One region of the Enterococcus sp. DIV0756 genome, then DNA from elsewhere that is predicted to be linked to it. Evidence: predicted binding sites of a transcription regulator. Region 1 holds the regulator's gene; the other holds the start of a gene.

Evidence for each region. Region 1 encodes CtsR, which represses protease genes until heat stress. Its sites were predicted from a motif close to TTGGTCAAAAAAGGTCAAANA; they were not measured.
Region 2: a site for CtsR is predicted at 2,515-2,535, ahead of clpB (ATP-dependent chaperone ClpB). Genes of this name have one in related genera too.

Annotation. Positions count from the first base shown of each region.
Region 1 is NZ_JBIOLF010000001.1:3,356,734-3,367,802, reverse strand. Features, by position in the region: rRNA gene IGI44_RS16250 (23S ribosomal RNA) at 1-1,907, shown strand, start outside; rRNA gene rrf (5S ribosomal RNA) at 1,982-2,097, shown strand; tRNA gene IGI44_RS16240 (tRNA-Val) at 2,106-2,178, shown strand; tRNA gene IGI44_RS16235 (tRNA-Lys) at 2,182-2,254, shown strand; tRNA gene IGI44_RS16230 (tRNA-Leu) at 2,264-2,345, shown strand; tRNA gene IGI44_RS16225 (tRNA-Thr) at 2,364-2,436, shown strand; tRNA gene IGI44_RS16220 (tRNA-Gly) at 2,441-2,512, shown strand; tRNA gene IGI44_RS16215 (tRNA-Leu) at 2,535-2,620, shown strand; tRNA gene IGI44_RS16210 (tRNA-Arg) at 2,633-2,706, shown strand; tRNA gene IGI44_RS16205 (tRNA-Pro) at 2,724-2,797, shown strand; gene IGI44_RS16200 (CtsR family transcriptional regulator) at 2,916-3,383, shown strand; gene IGI44_RS16195 (ATP-dependent Clp protease ATP-binding subunit) at 3,389-5,887, shown strand; gene IGI44_RS16190 (peptidase U32 family protein) at 5,990-6,904, shown strand; gene IGI44_RS16185 (peptidase U32 family protein) at 6,918-8,159, shown strand; gene gor (glutathione-disulfide reductase) at 8,369-9,718, shown strand; gene IGI44_RS16175 (biotin--[acetyl-CoA-carboxylase] ligase) at 9,768-10,721, opposite strand; gene IGI44_RS16170 (ABC transporter ATP-binding protein) at 10,819-11,069, opposite strand, start outside.
Region 2 is NZ_JBIOLF010000001.1:1,845,673-1,856,741, reverse strand. Features, by position in the region: gene pepT (peptidase T) at 1-259, shown strand, start outside; gene IGI44_RS08995 (lysylphosphatidylglycerol synthase transmembrane domain-containing protein) at 360-1,394, shown strand; gene IGI44_RS08990 (zinc-binding alcohol dehydrogenase family protein) at 1,417-2,427, opposite strand; gene clpB (ATP-dependent chaperone ClpB) at 2,584-5,187, shown strand; gene IGI44_RS08980 (glucosaminidase domain-containing protein) at 5,469-6,326, shown strand; gene cysK (cysteine synthase A) at 6,561-7,490, shown strand; gene IGI44_RS08970 (Fur family transcriptional regulator) at 7,584-8,021, shown strand; gene ald (alanine dehydrogenase) at 8,355-9,464, shown strand; gene tdcB (bifunctional threonine ammonia-lyase/L-serine ammonia-lyase TdcB) at 9,464-10,471, shown strand; gene IGI44_RS08955 (CorA family divalent cation transporter) at 10,513-11,069, opposite strand, start outside.

The sequences.
Region 1 (11,069 bases):
AGTCGAAAGGGAAACAGCCCAGACCACCAGCTAAGGTCCCCAAATAACTATTAAGTGGAAAAGGATGTGGGGTTGCACAGACAACTAGGATGTTGGCTTAGAAGCAGCCACCATTTAAAGAGTGCGTAATAGCTCACTAGTCGAGTGACCCTGCGCCGAAAATGTACCGGGGCTAAATAGTTTACCGAAGCTGTGGAACACACCAATGGTGTGTTGGTAGGAGAGCGTTCTAAGGGCGTTGAAGGTAGATCGTGAGGACTGCTGGAGCGCTTAGAAGTGAGAATGCCGGTATGAGTAGCGAAAGACAGGTGAGAATCCTGTCCACCGAATGACTAAGGTTTCCTGGGGAAGGCTCGTCCGCCCAGGGTTAGTCGGGACCTAAGCCGAGGCCGAAAGGCGTAGGCGATGGATAACAGGTTGATATTCCTGTACCCGTTGTTTTTGTTTGAGCAATGGAGGGACGCAGGAGGCTAAGGAATCAGACGATTGGAAATGTCTGTCCAAGCAACAAGTCTTGATGTGAGTCAAATGCTTACGTCTCTAAGGACAAGTTGTGATGGGGAGGGAAATAATAGTACCGAAGTTCCTGATGTCACACTGCCGAGAAAAGCTTCTAGTGAGAAAACAATGGCCCGTACCGCAAACCGACACAGGTAGTCGAGGAGAGAATCCTAAGGTGAGCGAGAGAACTCTCGTTAAGGAACTCGGCAAAATGACCCCGTAACTTCGGGAGAAGGGGTGCTGATCTAACGATCAGCCGCAGTGAATAGGCCCAAGCGACTGTTTATCAAAAACACAGGTCTCTGCAAAATCGAAAGATGACGTATAGGGGCTGACGCCTGCCCGGTGCTGGAAGGTTAAGAGGAGTGCTTAGCGTAAGCGAAGGTACGAATTGAAGCCCCAGTAAACGGCGGCCGTAACTATAACGGTCCTAAGGTAGCGAAATTCCTTGTCGGGTAAGTTCCGACCCGCACGAAAGGCGTAACGATTTGGGCACTGTCTCAACGAGAGACTCGGTGAAATTTTAGTACCTGTGAAGATGCAGGTTACCCGCGACAGGACGGAAAGACCCCATGGAGCTTTACTGCAGTTTGATATTGAGTGTTTGTACCACATGTACAGGATAGGTAGGAGCCGTAGAAGTCGGGACGCTAGTTTCGACAGAGGCGCTGGTGGGATACTACCCTTGTGTTATGACCACTCTAACCCGCACCACTAATCGTGGTGGGAGACAGTGTCAGATGGGCAGTTTGACTGGGGCGGTCGCCTCCTAAAAGGTAACGGAGGCGCCCAAAGGTTCCCTCAGAATGGTTGGAAATCATTCGCAGAGTGTAAAGGCACAAGGGAGCTTGACTGCGAGACCTACAAGTCGAGCAGGGACGAAAGTCGGGCTTAGTGATCCGGTGGTTCCGCATGGAAGGGCCATCGCTCAACGGATAAAAGCTACCCTGGGGATAACAGGCTTATCTCCCCCAAGAGTCCACATCGACGGGGAGGTTTGGCACCTCGATGTCGGCTCGTCGCATCCTGGGGCTGTAGTCGGTCCCAAGGGTTGGGCTGTTCGCCCATTAAAGCGGCACGCGAGCTGGGTTCAGAACGTCGTGAGACAGTTCGGTCCCTATCCGTCGCGGGCGTTGGAAATTTGAGAGGATCTGTCCTTAGTACGAGAGGACCGGGATGGACTTACCGCTGGTGTACCAGTTGTCTCGCCAGAGGCATCGCTGGGTAGCTATGTAGGGAAGGGATAAACGCTGAAAGCATCTAAGTGTGAAGCCCACCTCAAGATGAGATTTCCCATTTCTTTAAGAAAGTAAGATCCCTGAGAGATGATCAGGTAGATAGGTCAGGAGTGGAAGTGCAGTGATGTACGGAGCGGACTGATACTAATCGATCGAGGACTTAACCAATAAAATTGATTCACGGTTGTTTAACTGTTTCTGATCCAGTTTTGAGTGAACGACGTTTACTCAAAAAAACATAGTGTGGTGGCGATAGCGAGAAGGATACACCTGTTCCCATGTCGAACACAGAAGTTAAGCTTCTTAGCGCCGATTGTAGTGAGGGGTTGCCCCTTGTGAGATTAGGACGTCGCCACGCGAACTCATGGAGGTTTAGCTCAGCTGGGAGAGCATCTGCCTTACAAGCAGAGGGTCAGCGGTTCGATCCCGTTAACCTCCATTTGAGCCGTTAGCTCAGTTGGTAGAGCATCTGACTTTTAATCAGAGGGTCACTGGTTCGAGCCCAGTACGGCTCATAAGTATATGCGGGTGTGGCGGAATTGGCAGACGCACTAGATTTAGGATCTAGCGCCTTACGGCGTGGGGGTTCAAGTCCCTTCACCCGCATTTTATTTTTTTGTAGTTGCCGGCTTAGCTCAGTTGGTAGAGCATCTGATTTGTAATCAGAGGGTCGAGGGTTCAAGTCCTTTAGCCGGCATCGTGCGGAAATAGCTCAGTGGTAGAGCACCACCTTGCCAAGGTGGGGGTCGCGGGTTCGAACCCCGTTTTCCGCTTTCCTAAAGACCAGGAAAAAACGCCGGGGTGGCGGAACTGGCAGACGCACAGGACTTAAAATCCTGCGGTGAGTGATCACCGTACCGGTTCGATTCCGGTCCTCGGCATAATATAAACATGCGCCCATAGCTCAACTGGATAGAGTGTTTGACTACGGATCAAAAGGTTAGGGGTTCGACTCCTCTTGGGCGCGTAGTTTTTTTTATTTATCGGGAAGTAGCTCAGCTTGGTAGAGCACTTGGTTTGGGACCAAGGGGTCGCAGGTTCGAATCCTGTCTTCCCGATTAAAAAGAAGGTGAAAACCTTCTTTTTTTTTATCCTTATTTAAAGAAAGGCGTTCTTCTTTATTTCATGCCCTAAATTCGATATAATTATGGTCAGGAATAGTCAATAGGAGGCGATATTATGAGCAGAAATACCTCTGATTTGATCGAATCTTACTTGAAAGATATTTTGGAGAATAGTGAAATTATTGAAATCCGCAGAGCAGAGATGGCACAATTATTTAATTGTGTACCCTCTCAGATAAATTATGTAATCAATACACGTTTTACTTTTCAACGTGGGTATCTAGTTGAAAGTAAAAGGGGCGGCGGCGGTTATATCCGAATTAGTAAAGTTAAGATTTCTGATCAGCATTATTTTTTGGAACAACTGATGGACTCTTTTGGAAGTGAAATTTCTGAAGCAAACGCGTTTGGAATCATTCAGAAATTATTTGAAGAAGAAATTATTACAGAAAATGAAGGTAATTTGATGTTGAGCGCAGTATCGAAGAATGTTCTTGGTATCAGTCAAATTGAAAATAGACTACGGGCAAGAATTCTTCATGGATTTTTGGAACGTTTAAGTTATGAAAAGAAGGAGTGAGGGATATGGATCAGCTGTATACAGAACGCGCAAAGGCCGTGTTGGCAATTGCACAACAAGAAGCTAAATATTTTAAACATCGCTCGGTTGGTTCGGAGCATCTATTGTTGGCTTTAGTGATTGAGCAACAAGGAATTGCAGGGAAAACCTTGCGTCAAATGAATTCAAATGAAAATGATGTTCGTGAAGAAATCGAGCACATGACTGGTTACGGGTCAGTAAAGTCTTATCCTGAAGGTGGCTATCTACCCTATTCTCCTAGAGCAAAACAAATTTTAATTTTTGCTGATGACGAGGCAAAACGCTTCAATGCAAAATTAGTTGGCACTGAACATATTTTATTAGGCTTATTGAGAGACGATGAAATTCTAGCATCTCATATCTTAGTAAATTTAGGATTGAGTTTGCCCAAAATGCGCCAGCTTCTATTGAAAAAGATGGGCGTAAATGAATCTTCAAATGGCAATCAAGGAGCTGGAAGTCGTCGTAAAGCGCCCGCAAAGCCAGCTCAAAGTAACTCGCAGGGAACACCAACTCTAGATGGTTTAGCTCGTGACTTAACAAAATTAGCACGAGAAAAACGGTTAGATCCAGTAGTCGGTCGGGATAGTGAAGTTCGTCGAGTGGTTCAGATTTTGAGCCGACGCACAAAAAATAACCCAGTATTAGTTGGAGAACCTGGAGTTGGTAAAACAGCGATTGTTGAAGGGTTGGCTCAACGGATCATTTCTGGTGATGTACCTGAAGATATGCGTGGCAAACGATTGATGATGCTAGATATGGGTGCCTTAGTGGCAGGCACGAAATATCGGGGTGAATTTGAAGATCGTTTGAAAAAAGTGATTGATGAAATATATCATGACGGACAGATTATTCTATTTATTGATGAATTGCATACTTTGATTGGCGCTGGTGGTGCTGAAGGTGCGATTGACGCTTCAAATATTTTAAAACCAGCATTGGCTCGTGGTGAATTGCAAACTATTGGTGCAACAACTTTAGATGAATACCAGAAATATATTGAAAAAGATTCTGCATTAGAACGTCGTTTTGCTCGAGTTCAAGTAGAAGAACCGACGCCGGAGGAAGCAGAAGAAATTTTGAAGGGATTGCGACCTCGTTACGAGGAGCATCATGGAGTAGAAATTACTGATGACGCATTACACGCTGCGGTATCTCTGTCTGTTCGATATATTAATTCTCGTCAATTACCGGATAAAGCAATTGATTTGATGGACGAGTCTTCTGCGAAAGTTCGTTTAGATTCGACTGATGAAGTGTCTGAGCTTACAGAGTTAGAAGAAGAAATTCAAGATTTAGTGATGGAGAAAGAAAAAGCGATCCAGAATCAAGATTTTGAATCAGCTGCTCGCTTAAGATTACGAGAAAAACAATTATCAGAAATGTTGGAACAAGCAAAAATTAAAGCTGCTAAGCTAGAGAATGGCTATCTTGATCAAGTTACTGATGAGGATGTTGCTGCAGTTGTGTCTCAATGGACAGGTGTCCCGTTACAACAATTAGAGAAAAAAGAAAGTCAACGTTTATTGGATTTAGAAAAAGTTCTGCATAAACGAGTTGTGGGTCAAGAAGAAGCTGTCAAAGCTATTTCCCGGGCAATTCGTCGAGCACGCAGTGGCTTAAAAGATCCTAATCGTCCAATAGGCTCCTTTATGTTTTTGGGACCAACTGGTGTTGGGAAGACCGAATTGGCGAAGGCTTTGGCCGAAGCTATGTTTGGTAGTGAAGAAGCCTTGATTCGAGTGGATATGTCTGAGTACATGGAAAAATACAGTACCAGCCGTTTAATTGGATCACCTCCAGGATATGTCGGATATGAAGAAGGCGGACAATTGACGGAAAAAATTCGTCAAAAACCTTATTCAGTTATTTTGTTAGATGAAGTGGAAAAAGCCCATCCAGATGTTTTCAATATTTTGTTGCAAGTGTTGGATGATGGTCATTTAACAGATTCGAAAGGTCGCAAAGTTGATTTCCGAAATACGATTTTGATTATGACTTCCAATATTGGTGCAACGGAGATTCGTGAAGAGAAAAATGTCGGTTTCAATGTAAAAGATATTAGCAAAGATCATGCGATGATGGAAAAACGAATTTTAGAAGAACTGAAAAAGGCTTTCCGTCCGGAATTTTTGAATCGTATTGATGAAACAGTAGTATTCAAATCATTGGATCAAGAGCAGATTCATGAGATCGTAAAAATTATGAGTCGCGCTGTCTTGGATCGTATGAAGGAACATGAGATCAAAGTAAAAATTACTTCAGCTGCTTATGATGTGATTGGAAAAGTTGGATTTGATCCAGAATATGGTGCACGACCAATTCGTCGGGCTTTGCAAAAGGAAATTGAGGACCGACTTGCCGAAGCTTTACTATCAGGCCAAATTCAATTGGGTGACGCAGTAACAATTGGGGCTAGTAAAGGCAAGATTACTTTAACTGTGAAGAATCCGAAAGAAGAAAAAATACCAGAAAAGGTTTAATCCTTCTGAGAACGACGTATAAACGTCGTTCTCTTTTTGTATCATCAGTTGGAAACTTTTGATAGCTGTGATAGTATGAGAAAGTCTAAAAGGAGGAATACCATGATCGAACTAATTGCGACGGCAGAATCAATGGCGCAGGCTGAAGAATTATTAATTGCCGGAGTGGATACATTATACATAGGAGAAGAAGATTTTGGGTTACGATTGCCTCACTCTTTTTCTCGAGAAGAACAAAAAGCTTTGATCGATTTGGCACATGCTAGTGGGAAAAAAGTGAATGTTGCTGTAAATGGTATCATGCATCCTGACAAGATGAAGAAAATACCAGAATACTTAGCTTTTTTGTCAGAGGTTAAACCAGATCACGTAGTTGTTGGTGATACAGGGGTCATTTATCTATTACAGCAATATGATTTACCCTATATTTATGATGCGGAAACATTAGTAACCAATGCACGCCAAATTAATTTTTGGCAGAAAAAAGGGGCAGTTGGTGCAATTTTGGCTCGTGAAGTTCCTTTTGAAGAGATGCAGCATTTAAGTCAACATGTCGATGTTCCAGTAGAGGTGTTAGTTTATGGGGCTACTTGTATTCATCAATCAAAACGTCCGTTATTAGATAATTATTTCAATTATACAAATCAAACGGAAAGTACATCTAAAGAACGAGGGTTGTTCATTTCAGAACCGAAAAAGGCTGAGACACATTATTCGATTTACGAAGATCAGCATGGCACACATATTTTTGCTGACAATGATTTAAATCTGATCAAAGAATTGCCGGAGCTTAATCAGGCGGGATATCAAACGTGGAAATTAGACGGTTTATTCACGCCGGGAGCAAATTTCGTGGAAATTGCTAAAATTTTTGCGGAGGCTAAAACAGACATAGAAACGAATTCTTGGAATGATGCGTTGATGCTTAACGCCCAACAAGAAATTCAAAAATATCATCCTGTGGGTCGAGGAATGGATACAGGATTTTATCATTTAGACCCAGCAGCGATCAAATAGGGGTAATAGCAGTATGACAGAAAGAAAATTAAAACGTCCGGAAGTTTTAGCGCCAGCCGGAACATTAGAAAAATTAAAAACCGCCATTCATTATGGTGCGGATGCAGTATATATCGGCGGAGATGCCTATGGTTTACGTTCACGGGCCGGAAATTTTTCATTTGAAGAAATGGAAGAGGGTGTCACTTTTGCGAATCAGTATGGGGCTAAAGTTTATGTAGCTGCTAATATGGTGACTCATGAAGGCAATGAAGAAGGTGCTGGAGAATTCTTCAAGAAATTGCGTGATATTGGAATATCTGCCGTGATCATTTCTGATCCAGCGTTGATCGAAATTTGTGCAGCAGAGGCCCCTGGATTAGAAATTCATCTATCAACACAGGCTTCAGCAACGAACGCCGAGACGTTGAAATTTTGGCAAAATGAAGGACTTGAACGAGTTGTTTTAGCTCGTGAAGTATCAATGGAAGAATTAGCCGAGATTCGTCGCAATACAGATATTCAAATTGAAGCATTTATTCATGGTGCAATGTGTATTTCTTATTCAGGACGTTGTACGTTGTCTAACCATATGTCAATGCGGGATGCTAATCGTGGAGGCTGCTCGCAATCATGCCGTTGGAAGTACGAATTATTCGATATGCCTTTTGCTCAAGAACATCGCTCATTAACGGAAAATGGAGATGTTACAGAAGAATTTTCAATGAGTGCCGTGGATATGTCAATGATCGAACATATTCCTGATTTGATTGAAAATGGCGTTGACAGTTTGAAAATTGAAGGTCGGATGAAATCCATTCATTATGTTTCAACAGTAGCGAATGTATATAAAGCAGCGGTTGATAGCTATATAGCGGATCCAGATAATTACGTCTGCAAGCAGGAATGGATTGATGAATTATGGAAAGTTGCTCAACGGGAACTATCAACGGGCTTTTATTATCATGTACCAACTGAAAACGAACAATTATTTGGCCCGCGTCGGAAGATTCCTGTCTACAAATTTATCGGTGAAGTTTTGAGCTATGATGAGACTACAGGGATAGCGACTGTCCGTCAACGGAATCATTTCAGAGTAGGTGATGAAATTGAATTTTATGGGCCACATTTCCAACATTTTGAACAAACCGTAACGGAAATGAAAAATGACGAAGGTGAGTCAATTGATCGGGCACCTAATCCTATGATGGTATTAACAATGCCTGTTGCACAACCTGTCCAACCTGGAGATATGATTCGAAAGAAAAAAGACTAATAAATAAATCACATGCTAAGGTTGGATGGAAGTATCTAATTGTTTGGCGTGTGATTTTTTAGCGAAGTGAGTATTGGGCAAAAATTGATTCTTTTCTAGAAAAATGTATTAAAATGAACCTATTAAGAGTAAAGCAAAGCTTAAATGTAGGTTTACGAATAAATTAGTCTAAAATTTTTATACACAAATACTAGCTAGGAGGCAAATGAATGAAGGAATATGATTACATAGTTATTGGTGGTGGCAGTGGCGGAATTGCTTCTGCTAATCGTGCTGGTATGTATGGGGCAAAGGTTTTATTAATTGAAGTAAATAAAATTGGTGGAACCTGTGTCAATGTTGGATGCGTACCCAAAAAAGTGATGTGGCAGGCCAGCAGCATGTTAGAAATGATCGAACGAGACGCCCCTAGTTATGGGGTTCAAGCCGATGTCGAAAAATTTAACTTTAAAGAATTAGTTGAACGTCGTGAAAAGTATATCGACTTTTTACATGGTGCCTATTATCGTGGTTTGGATAGTAATAAGGTAGAACGAATTGAAGGGTATGCAACTTTCAAATCGGACCATGTTATCAGTGTGAACGGTGAAGAATACACGGCGCCGAATGTATTGATCGCAACTGGTGGCCGACCAAGTCAAATGAAAATTCCTGGTGGTGAGTATGCCATTGACTCCAACGGATTCTTTGAACTGACAGAACAACCGAAAAAAGTTGTGGTTTTGGGAGCTGGTTATATTGCCGCAGAGTTGAGTGGTGTGTTGCAAGGTATGGGAACTCAAGTTTATTGGGCATTCCGTCACAGCCGTCCATTACGAACATTTGATAAAATGTTGGCGGATAATCTAGTTGAGATTTATCGGGATAATAAAATGAAGCTGTACGATCATCATGTAGCTAAAGAAATCAAACAGAATGATGACGGGACCTATACAGTTTATTTTGAAAATGGAAACACATTGACGGGGGACAAGGTACTGTTTGCCGGAGGCCGTGTACCCAATACGGATAAGTTAGGTTTAGAGAATACCTCTGTGACATTGAATGAGAAAGGGTTTGTCATTGTCGATAAGTATCAAAACACGACGAGTGAGGGAGTTTATGCTGTCGGTGATGTGATTGGCAAGATTGATTTGACTCCGGTAGCTATTGCAGCGGGTCGACGCTTATCGGAGCGTATTTTTAATGGCAAGGCAGAAGAATTCTTAGATTATGAAAATGTTCCAACTGTGATTTTTACGCATCCAACGATGGCGACGATTGGGTTGTCTGAAGAAGAAGCAATCGAACGTCATGGAAAAGATCAGATCAAAATCTATCATTCGCGTTTTACACCAATGTATTTTGCACTGAGCGACTATCGTCAAAAATGTGATATGAAATTAGTTTGTCTTGGTAAAGAAGAAAAAATCATTGGCTTACATGCAATTGGTGTTGGTGTTGATGAAATGCTGCAGGGATTTGCCGTAGCAATTAAAATGGGGGCGACGAAAAAAGATTTTGATGATACAGTTGCCATCCATCCAACTGGCAGTGAGGAATTTGTAACGATGAGATAACAAGAAAGACTGTAGACAGCTCCTCAGATGGGTTTTGTCTACAGTCTTTTTATTGGATCGAGCTTAAGCTGATTTCGCCAGAGGAAAGAATCATTTTCTCCTCACCTAAATCGACTACTAGCTCACCAGTATCGGTGATTGCGGCGGCAGTTCCTACATAGGTGTGGTCTTTTCGTTTAAAAGTGACTTTTTTTCCTAATACGAATGACTTTTTTCGATAAGTCCCAAGATACGTTGTTTGATCTGTTAATAGATCAAAGAAACGATTCCAAATATTAATGATCAATTGATTTCGTGTGATGGTCGCCTTGCCATCAGGAAACAAGGAGGTCGCTTTTTCTTGCAGCTCCTCTGGGTAGTTTTCCTGAGGAATAGAGAAATTGATCCCCATCCCAATAATTACATATTTTAGGGAGTTGGTTTCAATATCAGTCATAGCTTCTGATAAAATACCTACAATTTTCTTTTGATTCAAATAAATGTCATTAACCCATTTTATTTGTGTATCAACACCCAACAACTCATCGATAGCTTCTGCGACAGCGACGGCCATTAAGATTGTATATTGCGGCAGTTCCTGTAATTGTTCTTTGGGCTCCAATAGCATGCTCATATAGATACCTTGCTGTTTCGCTGCAAAAAATGGTCGATTGAAACGTCCTCTTGGTGCTTCCTGCATATCTGCTACGATCAATAAAGGTGACTTTTTACCGTCCATTACAGCTAGCTGTGCATCCTTCATTGTTGAGGTAGAGGTCTCTTGGACAGAGATATCAATTGCTTGCTGAACGCCTGCTTGTATTTCTTTTGCATCTAAAATATCAGAAGGTTGGTAGCGATACCCGGTAGCTGTATGTTGAATCTGATATCCTTTTTTTTCTAGTTCTTTGATTGCTTTCCAAATCGCGGTACGCGATACACCTAATTCTTGTGCTAAAGCTTCACCAGATAAAACGTCTTCGTTTGCCTTCAAACGTGCTAGAATCTTCTCCTTCGTCGACATTTTTACCTCCTTAATTTCTATTCTGGGCTCAGTGTAACAAAAAAACAGGCTACATAAAAGTAGCCTGTCAAGAAAGAAGGAATGAAGCAATCAATTATCAACTTAGTAATAGCGCATCGTCTTTTAGTTCGACACCTGAATTTTGATGGAAGAGCTCCATCAATTTCGGTACAGTCAAGTTTTGTTTTTCCTCTTGTTTCAAGTCCAAAGCAATTTGGCCTTGATGAAGCATAATCAAACGATTCCCATATTGAATCGCATCTTCCATATTGTGCGTTACCATAAAGGCAGTTAATTCTTGTTCACGAATTAAGCGCTCTGTCAGCTCCATTACAGTCAAGGAGGTCT
Region 2 (11,069 bases), 1.5 Mb from region 1:
CATGGGCGAAATCATTGAAAAGGATATGAGTGTCATTGATCTAGCTAAAGGCGCGATGGAAGAGGTAGATGTAAAACCAGTTATTGAACCAATTCGCGGAGGAACAGATGGTTCTAAGATCTCATTCATGGGTATTCCTACACCTAATATTTTTGCGGGTGCAGAAAACATGCATGGACGTTTTGAATTTGTCTCATTACAAACGATGGAAAAAGCTGTTGATGTAATTGTGAAGATCATTGAAAATAACGCTAAATAATTTTTTTCTGAAAAAGCTTTGAGGAAACTTGAAGCTTTTTCTTTTTTTGCTCATTCGTATGTGTTAGTCTATAGCAATAAAGAAAAAATGAGGCAAATAAATGAATTTATCAATTAATCGTAAATTGATTCTAAATATCTTAGTGTTTGTGGTTATGATCGGTATTATTGTTTTTGTTATTCGCGATTCGCTAAGTGATATTTTTACTGAATTAGGCAGAACTTCTTTGCCGGTCCTTTTAGGTGTGACAGGACTTGGTTTAATTAGTCAAGTAATTGAAGGGTACACGATTAAAAATATCGCGGGTGAATTTAACCCAGAATTTACCATTCGAGATGGTTTCTTTGCATCAGCATATGCAACTTTCTATCGTGTCATCACATTTGGTACAGGATCAATCGTATCTGAGGTTATTTACTATCACAAAAAAGATCTGAGGTATTCTGAAGGGACAGGGACGAGTGCTTTAAGAATGGTCACGTATAAAGTCGCTTTAATGGTTTGGGCATTGGTTTTTTTAATCGTAAAAAGCGATGCGATTCAAGAACATATTTCAAACGGGATCTTTTTGGTGTTGGCAGGGATTTTGGTAACCTTGGTGATTATTTCTGGCTTGCTGATTTTGAGTTTAAATATTAACGCTCAGGTGCTATTAGTAATCATCTGCAATCGTTTGTTTAAACGTAAAAAATTACGGGATGTCGTCGACCAGGTAAATAATCAAGTTTATTCTTTACGGGGAGCGATCAAAACGTTTATTCGTGATCGTCGTTCTGTTATTCGCGTGTTTTTCTCAAATATGGCAAAGCTGGTTGTTTGGTATTCATTACCATATTTCATTTTGGTTCAGGATTATCCTACTATTGATCTTTGGCTAACAGTGGCTTTCATCAGTTTTACGGTGATTATCGGCGGTGTGTTGCCGGCTCCAGGCGGAATCGGTGGCTTTGAGTTTGTTTATGTTTTACTTTTCCGAAACGTTGTTGGCAGGGTAGATGCGGTGTCTTCATTGTTATTGTACAGATACGCGACATATTTGCTGCCGTTTCTGATTGGGATGATTTATGTACTATTCAACAAGCAGCGACAAATCAATCATGAAATCAAAGAAGCTAAAAAAGAAGTTAACGACTAATGAGCGTTAACTTCTTTTTATTTTAGTAATGAACCACAAGTTTACCAATCATAGTACTTTCTTCTACGAATTGATGTGCCTGATAAAAGACCTCAGGTGTAAATCCAGGGATTATCTTGGTCAAAGTGCTTTGAATCTTTTTCTCCTGCAGTAGCTGAACTAGTAATGCTAAAATGGCACCTTGTGAAGCAGTATTATGATCAAAGTCTGTTTTAGCAAACATGTATTCCCAGTCAAAACTGCCAGATTTATTCTTTAATTTTGCTAGATTTAAGTCTTTGCTTGATTCAACGATCGAACCCAAGTGACCAAAGGGTTCCAACAAATCACTCATCTCTTCAAAATAACGATCAGTGGAATGAAGAATCAAAATGTAAGGCAGTGATTGATAGCCGATTTTTTTAAGTTGTTTGGTCAAATCCTTATGATGGTCAATGATATGATCAGCGCCCATTTTTTCTGACCAATCTTTACTTTCTTTGCGAGAAGCTGTCGTGATGACTGTTAATCCTGCCCATTTAGCTAGTTGAGTCGCAATAGAACCAACACCTCCGGCACCGTTGATTATCAAAATTGTCCCATTGTTTTGATTTTCATTAGGAACCAAATCCATTTTTTCAAATAACATCTCATAAGCGGTGATGAAGGTTAAGGGCATGGCAGCGGCTTCATCCGTTGAAATTCCATTAGGTAACTTTGCGACGATGCGGGAATCAACGACTTGATGTTCGCTATAGCTACCGAATCTTTTAGTGGTACCGGCAAAAAGGACACGGTCGCCGATTTCAAGATGCTTTACTGCACTCCCTAATTGAGTAACAACCCCCACACTGTCAAAGCCTAAAACGTGTGGTTGTGGCGTTCCTTTACCAGTCTGTCTTAATTTTGTATCAACTGGGTTAATAGAGGTCGCCATATTTTTAACGACAAGATCCGTTTTATTTAGTTTAGGAAGCATGACTTCGTAAGTTTCAAAATGGTTTCCGCTTGAGAGCGCAAACCCTTTTTCAAATCCAATCACGCGTGAAATCATTGAATCACTCTCTTTCTATTAATGAGAGAATTGTAGCATTATTTTGTTTTTCTTCATAATAATAAACTTTGATTTTAAAAGGTAAAATGTTTGACCTTTACTGACCATAGTTATATACTATTAATGTAAATGAATAATTATGTCGGAGGTATGCTTATGAATATCGAAAAAATGACGACAACCTTACAAGAAGCAATTGCTGAAGCTCAGCAAATTGCGGTGACAAGACATCATCAGGAAATTGACATCGCTCATGTTTGGAAAATCTTTCTACAGACTAATCACTTTGGTCGCAATTTTTATACGGACGCTGGGATTGATGTGGAACAATTTGAACGTGAAGTTGACAAAGTATTGGATGAATATCCAACTGTCAGTGGTGGCAATGTTCAATATGGTCAAAATATCAGTCAGAATCTTTTTAATTTATTAAATGAAGCTGATCAGTTACGTGAAAAATTTCAAGATGATTTCTTATCAACAGAAATTGTCATTCTAGCCTTGATGAAATTGAAAAATTATTCCTTGACGAAATATTTGAATCAGCAAGGTCTAAATGAACGCGAAGTACAAAAAAATATAGAAGAAATGCGAGGAGGGGATCGAGTGACCTCACAAAATCAAGAAGAAACGTATAAAGCACTAGAAAAATATGGCGTTGACTTAGTTCAACAGGTTAAAAATGGCAAACAAGACCCAATCATTGGACGTGATGAAGAAATTCGTGATGTTATCCGAATACTTTCGCGAAAAACCAAAAATAATCCTGTGTTGATTGGAGAACCTGGTGTAGGTAAAACAGCTATTGTTGAGGGATTGGCCCAACGTATTGTTCGAAAAGATGTACCAGAAAATTTAAAAGACAAAACGGTTTTTTCTTTGGATATGGGCTCATTAATTGCTGGAGCCAAATTCCGCGGGGAGTTTGAAGAACGACTTAAAGCGGTTTTAAAGGAAGTAAAAAAATCGGATGGTCGAATCTTACTGTTTATTGATGAAATCCATAATATCGTTGGGGCTGGAAAAACTGAAGGTAGTATGGACGCTGGGAATATCTTAAAACCGATGTTAGCTCGTGGTGAGTTGCATTTGATTGGTGCTACAACACTGGATGAATACCGTCAATATATGGAAAAAGATAAGGCGTTAGAGCGCCGTTTCCAAAAAGTATTGGTGAAGGAACCAACAGTTGAAGATACGATCAGTATATTACGTGGATTAAAAGAACGCTTTGAAATTCATCATGGTGTAAATATTCATGATAATGCCTTAGTTGCTGCAGCAACACTATCGGATCGCTATATCACAGATCGCTTTTTGCCAGACAAGGCCATTGATTTAGTCGATGAGGCCAGTGCCAGCATTCGCGTAGAAATGAATTCGATGCCGACAGAGCTTGATCAGGTCACTCGCCGATTAATGCAACTGGAAATCGAAGAGGCTGCTCTGAAGAAAGAAAGCGACGATGCTAGTAAGAAACGTTTAGAAAACTTGCAAGAAGAACTGGCTGATCTTCGCGAAGAAACGAATGCAATGAAATTGCAATGGGAAACGGAAAAAGAAGAAGTCAATGTGGTATCAAACAAACGGGCGGAAATTGATCAAGCAAAACATGAACTTGAAGATGCAGAGAACAATTATGATTTAGAGCGAGCAGCTGTATTACGGCATGGTACGATTCCTAATTTGGAAAAAGAGTTAGCTGAATTAGAAGAAAAAAATAAAAAGAATGACATCAAGATGGTGCAAGAATCAGTTACAGAAAATGAAATTGCGCAAGTGGTTGGACGATTAACAGGAATTCCTGTAACCAAATTGGTCGAAGGTGAACGTGAAAAGCTATTAAGTTTGAATAGCACCTTGCACAAACGAGTAATTGGTCAAGATGAGGCCATTGATGCCGTGAGCGATGCTGTATTACGTTCACGTGCGGGGCTACAAGATCCAAATCGTCCATTGGGCTCATTCCTATTCTTAGGACCAACTGGTGTGGGAAAAACGGAACTTGCAAAAGCTTTAGCTGAAAATCTATTTGATTCAGAGGATCATATGGTACGAATCGACATGAGCGAATATATGGAGAAACATTCTGTGTCACGGTTAGTAGGGGCACCTCCAGGTTATGTTGGTTATGAAGAGGGCGGTCAATTGACCGAAGCAGTTCGGAGAAATCCTTACACGATCATTTTGTTAGATGAAATCGAAAAAGCTCATCCAGATGTGTTTAATATTTTATTACAAGTTCTAGATGACGGACGATTGACGGATTCTAAAGGTCGTTTAGTTGATTTTAAGAACACCGTATTGATTATGACTAGCAATATTGGCTCTCAAGTATTGTTGGATGGTGTAACCGCTGAAGGTAAAATTCCTGAAACTACTAAAGAACAGGTATTAAGCATGTTGCGCGGACATTTCAAACCAGAATTTTTGAATCGAATCGATGATACAATTCTATTCACACCATTAAGCTTAGAAGATGTGAAAGGCATTGTTGAGAAAATCGTGCAGCATTTATCTCATCGTTTGGAAGAACAGGAGATTCAACTGGATATCACTGAGGATGCGAAAAGTTGGATCGCAGAAAAAGCTTATGAACCACAATATGGTGCTCGTCCCTTGAAACGTTTCATTACACGAGAAGTGGAAACGCCGCTGGCAAAAGAAATTATTGCTGGTCGGGTAATGCCGAAAACCAAAGTTTCCATCGAATTATTTGATGATCAATTGGCATTTCAGAATCAACCATTGGACGAATAAAATAATTTTGTAATCAAAATAAAATTAGAAATTAAGAATGAAACAGCATGTAATTGATCGTGCCGTTTCATTCTTTTTTCTACTGTTAGTATTTATTCTGCTAAAATAAAAAAATCAAGTGTAGAAAAACGGAAACATAACAACTTTTTCGTTACGGATGTTACGATATAATGACAAATTAGTGAATTTACGGTGTTTAAATTGTTTGTTATTTGTTCTTGCATTATACTTTTAAAGTAATTAAAAATGAAGAGCTTGGAAAGGTTTCTTGGAGGTATATAATGAACCAATTTAAAACCCGTACCGAAAAATATAAATATATGCAAACTCAACAAAGGGAAAAACGAATGAAAACGGTGAAAAGAACAGTTCCTATTCTAGGTACAGCGATGATTCTTTCACCTGCTGTTCTGACTACACACAATATAAAGGCACATGCAGCTGAAATGGGACAGACACAGAACCAATCTGCGTTTATTGAACAATTAGGTGCTTCTGCAATGCAAGTATCTGCTTCAAATGATCTTTATGCCTCTATTATGGTTGCGCAAGCTTTAGTTGAAACTGGATTTGGTACATCGCAGCTATCAGCGGCACCTTATTACAATTTATTTGGTGTTAAAGAATACAGCGGCGGCCCATCAGTTTCAATGAGTACCCAAGAATACTTGAATGGACAATGGGTAACGATGAATGAACCATTTGCTGTTTACAACAGTTATGCCGAGTCATTTCAAGCTCATGCTAGTCTTCTAACTGGTTCTTACTATGCAGGTGCACGAAAAAGTCATACAAATAGCTACCAAGATGCGGCAGTGTACTTAACGGGTCGCTACGCTACTGATCCTGGTTATGCCGGAAAATTAATCTCTTTAATTCAAAGCTATAATTTGACTCGTTTTGATACACCTGGAGCAGGAACGGCTGTTGAGACTTCAAGTCAGACACAAAATGCCTCAGCGGCTCAAAGTACTCAGCAAACAGCTACTTCAGCTAGCGGTCAATCTTATACGGTTCAATCAGGAGATTCAATCTGGGGAATTGCAGAAAAATTTAATATTAGTGTCGATCAACTATTGGCAGATAACGGTTGGAATACTGATTCAACAATCATGCCTGGAGATACAATCGTCATTTAACATTTTTGAGATGGGGCAATTTGTTCCATCTTTTTAATAGTCCTTTATTTTTCATACGGCTCATGTTTCAATGACTTGGTAATGGATGTTTTGATGGCTTCAAAAATTAGGCTGAGCTAGAGATTCCTCTTTAAAAAAAATGATATTATACAAAAATTAAAGTCGAATTTCTCGCATCTTCCCTAATTATTCGTTAAGATAACTTACATAAGGTAAGAAATGGAGCGAGGACAGATGACAAAAATTTATCAATCTATTTTGGACACAATTGGTGAAACACCAATTGTAAAGCTTAAAAACATGACAACCGATGAGATGGCACAAGTTTATGTAAAGGTAGAGTCTTTTAATCCTGGTGGCAGTGTTAAAGATCGAATTGCTTTAAGAATGATTGAAGATGCCGAAAAAAAAGGTGCATTAAAGCCCGGAATGATGATCATTGAACCTACATCAGGGAATACTGGAATTGGTCTAGCAATGGTAGGAGCGGCAAAAGGTTATCCTGTGATGTTAGTCATGCCTGAAACAATGAGTGTAGAACGCCGCAAGCTAATGCAAGCTTATGGTGCGAATTTAGTTCTTACCCCTGGTGCTGATGGGATGAAGGGAGCAATCGCAAAGGCTAAAGAATTAGCTGAAGAAAAACATGGTTTTGTCCCAGCACAGTTTGACAATCCCTCAAATCCAAAGGTCCATGAAGAAACTACGGCTAAAGAAATTGTTAACGCTTTTGAAAAGAACGGATTAGACGCTTTCGTTGCAGGAGTTGGAACGGGTGGTACGGTCACAGGAGTGGGAAATGAACTGAAACGTATGTACTCCAATATCAAGATTTATGCAGTAGAACCTGAAGAATCACCTGTATTGGAAGGTGGACAAGCGGGGCCTCATAAAATTCAAGGCATTGGCGCAGGTTTTATTCCCAGTATATTAAATGTTAACATTTATGATGAAGTTTTACCGGTTAAAAGTGATGATGCTATGGAAACTGCTAGAGAAATTGCGAAAAAAGAAGGCATTTTAGTTGGTATATCTTCTGGTGCTGCGCTGTTTGCAGCGATCGATATAGCGAAGAAAATGACTTCCGATCAAAAAATATTGGTTTTACTCCCAGATAACGGTGAACGTTACTTATCCACTGAATTATTTCAATTTAACCAATAATTTTATGAAAAATATTAATTTTTGAATCCAGCTAGTATTTCCCCTCAGATAATAGTATCATTTTAATATAGAATCAAAACAGGAGGGGCTTATATGGTAAATGAGGCAGTTGATCAAGCGGTCAAAGAATTAAAGGCCGGCGGAGTTCGCATTACCCCACAACGTTATGCCATTTTAGAGTATTTAATTGAGTACCGCAATCATCCAACGGCTGATGAGATTTTCCGTTCGTTAGAAGGCCGCTTCCCAAATATGAGTGTGGCGACAGTCTACAACAACTTGAGAAAATTCGTTGAAATTGGAATCGTTCAAGAAATGAACTATGGTGATGCAGCTAGTCGCTTTGATTTCACAAACAAGCAGCACTATCATGCAATTTGTACAGAATGTGGGAAGATCGTCGACTTTTTCTATCCTGGATTAGAAGACGTAGAGATGGCATCTAGTAAATTGACAGGTTATCAAATCAATAAGCATCGATTAGAGGTTTATGGTTTATGTCCAGATTGTCAAACAAAAGCTGAGGAGTAATCCTCAGCTTTTGTTTTGTCTAAAATAACAAAATGAAAAGTATTGCAAATGAGAAAAATCACATAAAATGATTGACTACGTTTTCAAACTTTTTATTAAAAAAACTTTTTGAAGAGAAATTAAAAAGATAAAATGAAAGTGTTCTTATTTTGAAATGCCTTTATACAGGCGTTTTTTTGTCTTTAATGGTCAAATAAATGAAGGGGCTATCTATAATAATGAGATATCAATAACACTTGGTGCATGATCGTTGCTTCTAGAATGGATTGTGATATATTAAACATGTTCTGAAGTTAAAAAACTTCAATATTAACCTTTTAGGAGTGATTTCTTATGAAAATCGGTGTAATTAAAGATCCAAAACAAGGTGAAGCACGTGTCGGAATGACACCTGAAAATGTAAAGATTTTAGTAGCAGCAGGAAACGAAGTACTCGTTGATAATAATGCTGGAGCGGGTTCAGGCTTTACAAATGAACAATATGTTGAAGCCGGCGGAAAAATTGTTGACACAGATACAGCCTGGACAGCAGACTTGATTGTAAAAGTGAAGGAACCAATGGAAAGTGAATATCACTATTTCAAGAAGGGTCAAATTATTTGGGGCTTTTTACATCTAGCAGCAAACAAAGCGTGTGTTGAGAAAATGATGGAAGTTGGCGTTACGGCTTTATCCGGTGAAAATATTTCGATCAACGGCGTTTTAGAATTATTGAAACCAATGAGTGCAATCGCTGGACGTCGTGCAGTGAATTTAGGTCAATACTATTTGGAAAAACAACATGGCGGCGAAGGAATTTTACTTCCTGGTATTGATGGCGTTGAAGCTGGAACAGTGGTCATCTTAGGTGGAGGAAATGCCGCTGAAAACGCCGCTGATATGGCTGTTGGTATTGGATGTCATGTAATTATTCTTGAAGTAAATGAAAAACGCATGAAACAATTGGAAGATCGATATAAAGACCACAATGTTGATGTCATTGTTTCAAATACTGAAAACTTAGAAGAAAAAATTAAAGAAGCAGATGTATTTATTTCTACTGTCTTAATTCCAGGAGCGAAACCACCAAAATTAGTGAAAGAATATATGGTTGAATCAATGAAGCCAGGTTCAGTGATTGTCGATATCGCGATTGACCAGGGCGGTACAGTAGAAACTATTGATAAACCAACTAATCATGCAGATCCAGTGTTCACGAAACATGGTGTTATTCATTACGCCGTTCCTAACATGCCTGGGGCTACACCAAGAACAGCAACAATCGCGTTAGCAAAAGGAAACATTTCATTTCTTAAGGATGTCAGTGTCAAAGGTTTAGAGGCTGCTTTGAAATCTGACGAATCGTTATTATCTGGTTTAAGTGTTTACAATGGTAAAGTCGTTTCTAAAGCTTTAGCGGATTCAATTGATGTCGCTTATACTGAAGTAGGAGATGTTCTGTAATGACTAGCACAATGACAAAGCTTCCTGTCACGATTGAAGATATTCATGAAGCGAAAAATGTGGTCAAACAATATGGACGGGTAACACCATTGATTCAATCAATGTTCCTAACAGCTAAAACAGGCGGGCAAGTATTTTTGAAATTGGAAAATATGCAACTTACTGGTTCATTCAAATTCCGCGGAGCGTTTAATAAAATTGCTCATTTAACACAAGCGGAAAAAGATAAAGGTGTTATCGCAGTTTCTGCCGGCAATCACGCTCAAGGAGTGGCACTGACATCTAAGCTTTTGGGGATTCAAAGTACGATCGTTATGCCAGAAACAGCTCCCAAAGCGAAAGTTGAAGCCACAGAAGGGTATGGATCAAAAGTCATTTTGCATGGTTCAGGATTTGACGATGCAAAAGCCTATTGCGAAAAAATCGTTGAGGAAACTGGAGTAACCTATATTCCGCCTTATGATGATGAATTCGTTATGGCTGGACAAGGCACGATTGGACTTGAAATCCTAGATTCTATATGGGATGTTGATACTGTAATTGTTCCTGTCGGAGGTGGCGGATTGATTGCGGGAATAGCAGTTGCAATGAAGACGTTTAATCCGAACATTAATATTATTGGGGTCCAAGCAGATAATATTCATGGAATGACGGCTTCCTTCCGTGCGGGTCATAAAGTTGGATACAAGAAAGCCCCTACGATTGCCGATGGTTGTGCAGTAGAATTTCCTGGCAATCTTACTTATGAGGTAGTAGAAGATTTAGTTGATGATATGGTGACAGTTTCTGAACATGAAATTGAACTTGCGATGAAAGACTTGATTCAACGGACGAAAATTGTTGTCGAAGGAGCAGGTGCGCTGGCAACAGCAGCTATACTTTCAGGCAAAGTCGATAATTATGTAAATGGAAAAAAAGTAGTTGCTGTCGTATCTGGCGGTAATGTCGATTTAAATCGAATCACTGACGTTATCGGTCATTTTTCAGTAGCTAATGAATTGAAATAAGCATAGTAAAAGAAGTAGCGGCATCTGCCGTTACTTCTTTTTTAAGTATCATAATCCTTTTTAAAGAGATAAATACCACTAACGATTGAAACAATTAATGCTAATAAAACGACCATGATTGATCCGATCTCCGAATCTCGCCAGAGCAACCCGCCAGTATTAATTCCCCATAAGCTGAAAATTAATGTCGGTAATGCCAGCAACAAGGAGGCTGTATTTAGGAATTTCATCAATTGATTTAGACGGTGATCCATCATACTATTGATTAGACCGCTGATGGAACTTAACATCTCTCGATAAATTTGAACGGAGGTAGTAGCTTGTTTGGTTTGCAACTCGATCTCAATCGCTAAATCACGATCTGAAGCGACTAAACTAGAGTCTAGAAGAGAATTAATCGTTTTGCTCTGCTCTTTTAATAGATTATCAATGTAAACAAGTGTCTTTTCGGTATCAGTTGTCTTTTCTAATATATTCCTGTTTGATCCGTTTGAGGCACCGCGACTGATTTCTTCAATCATTTTACGCTGTTCGTGTAAAAAAAGTAAATAATGTCGGTTGATGATCTGAATCATATGTAAAATGCCTCCGGCTTTAC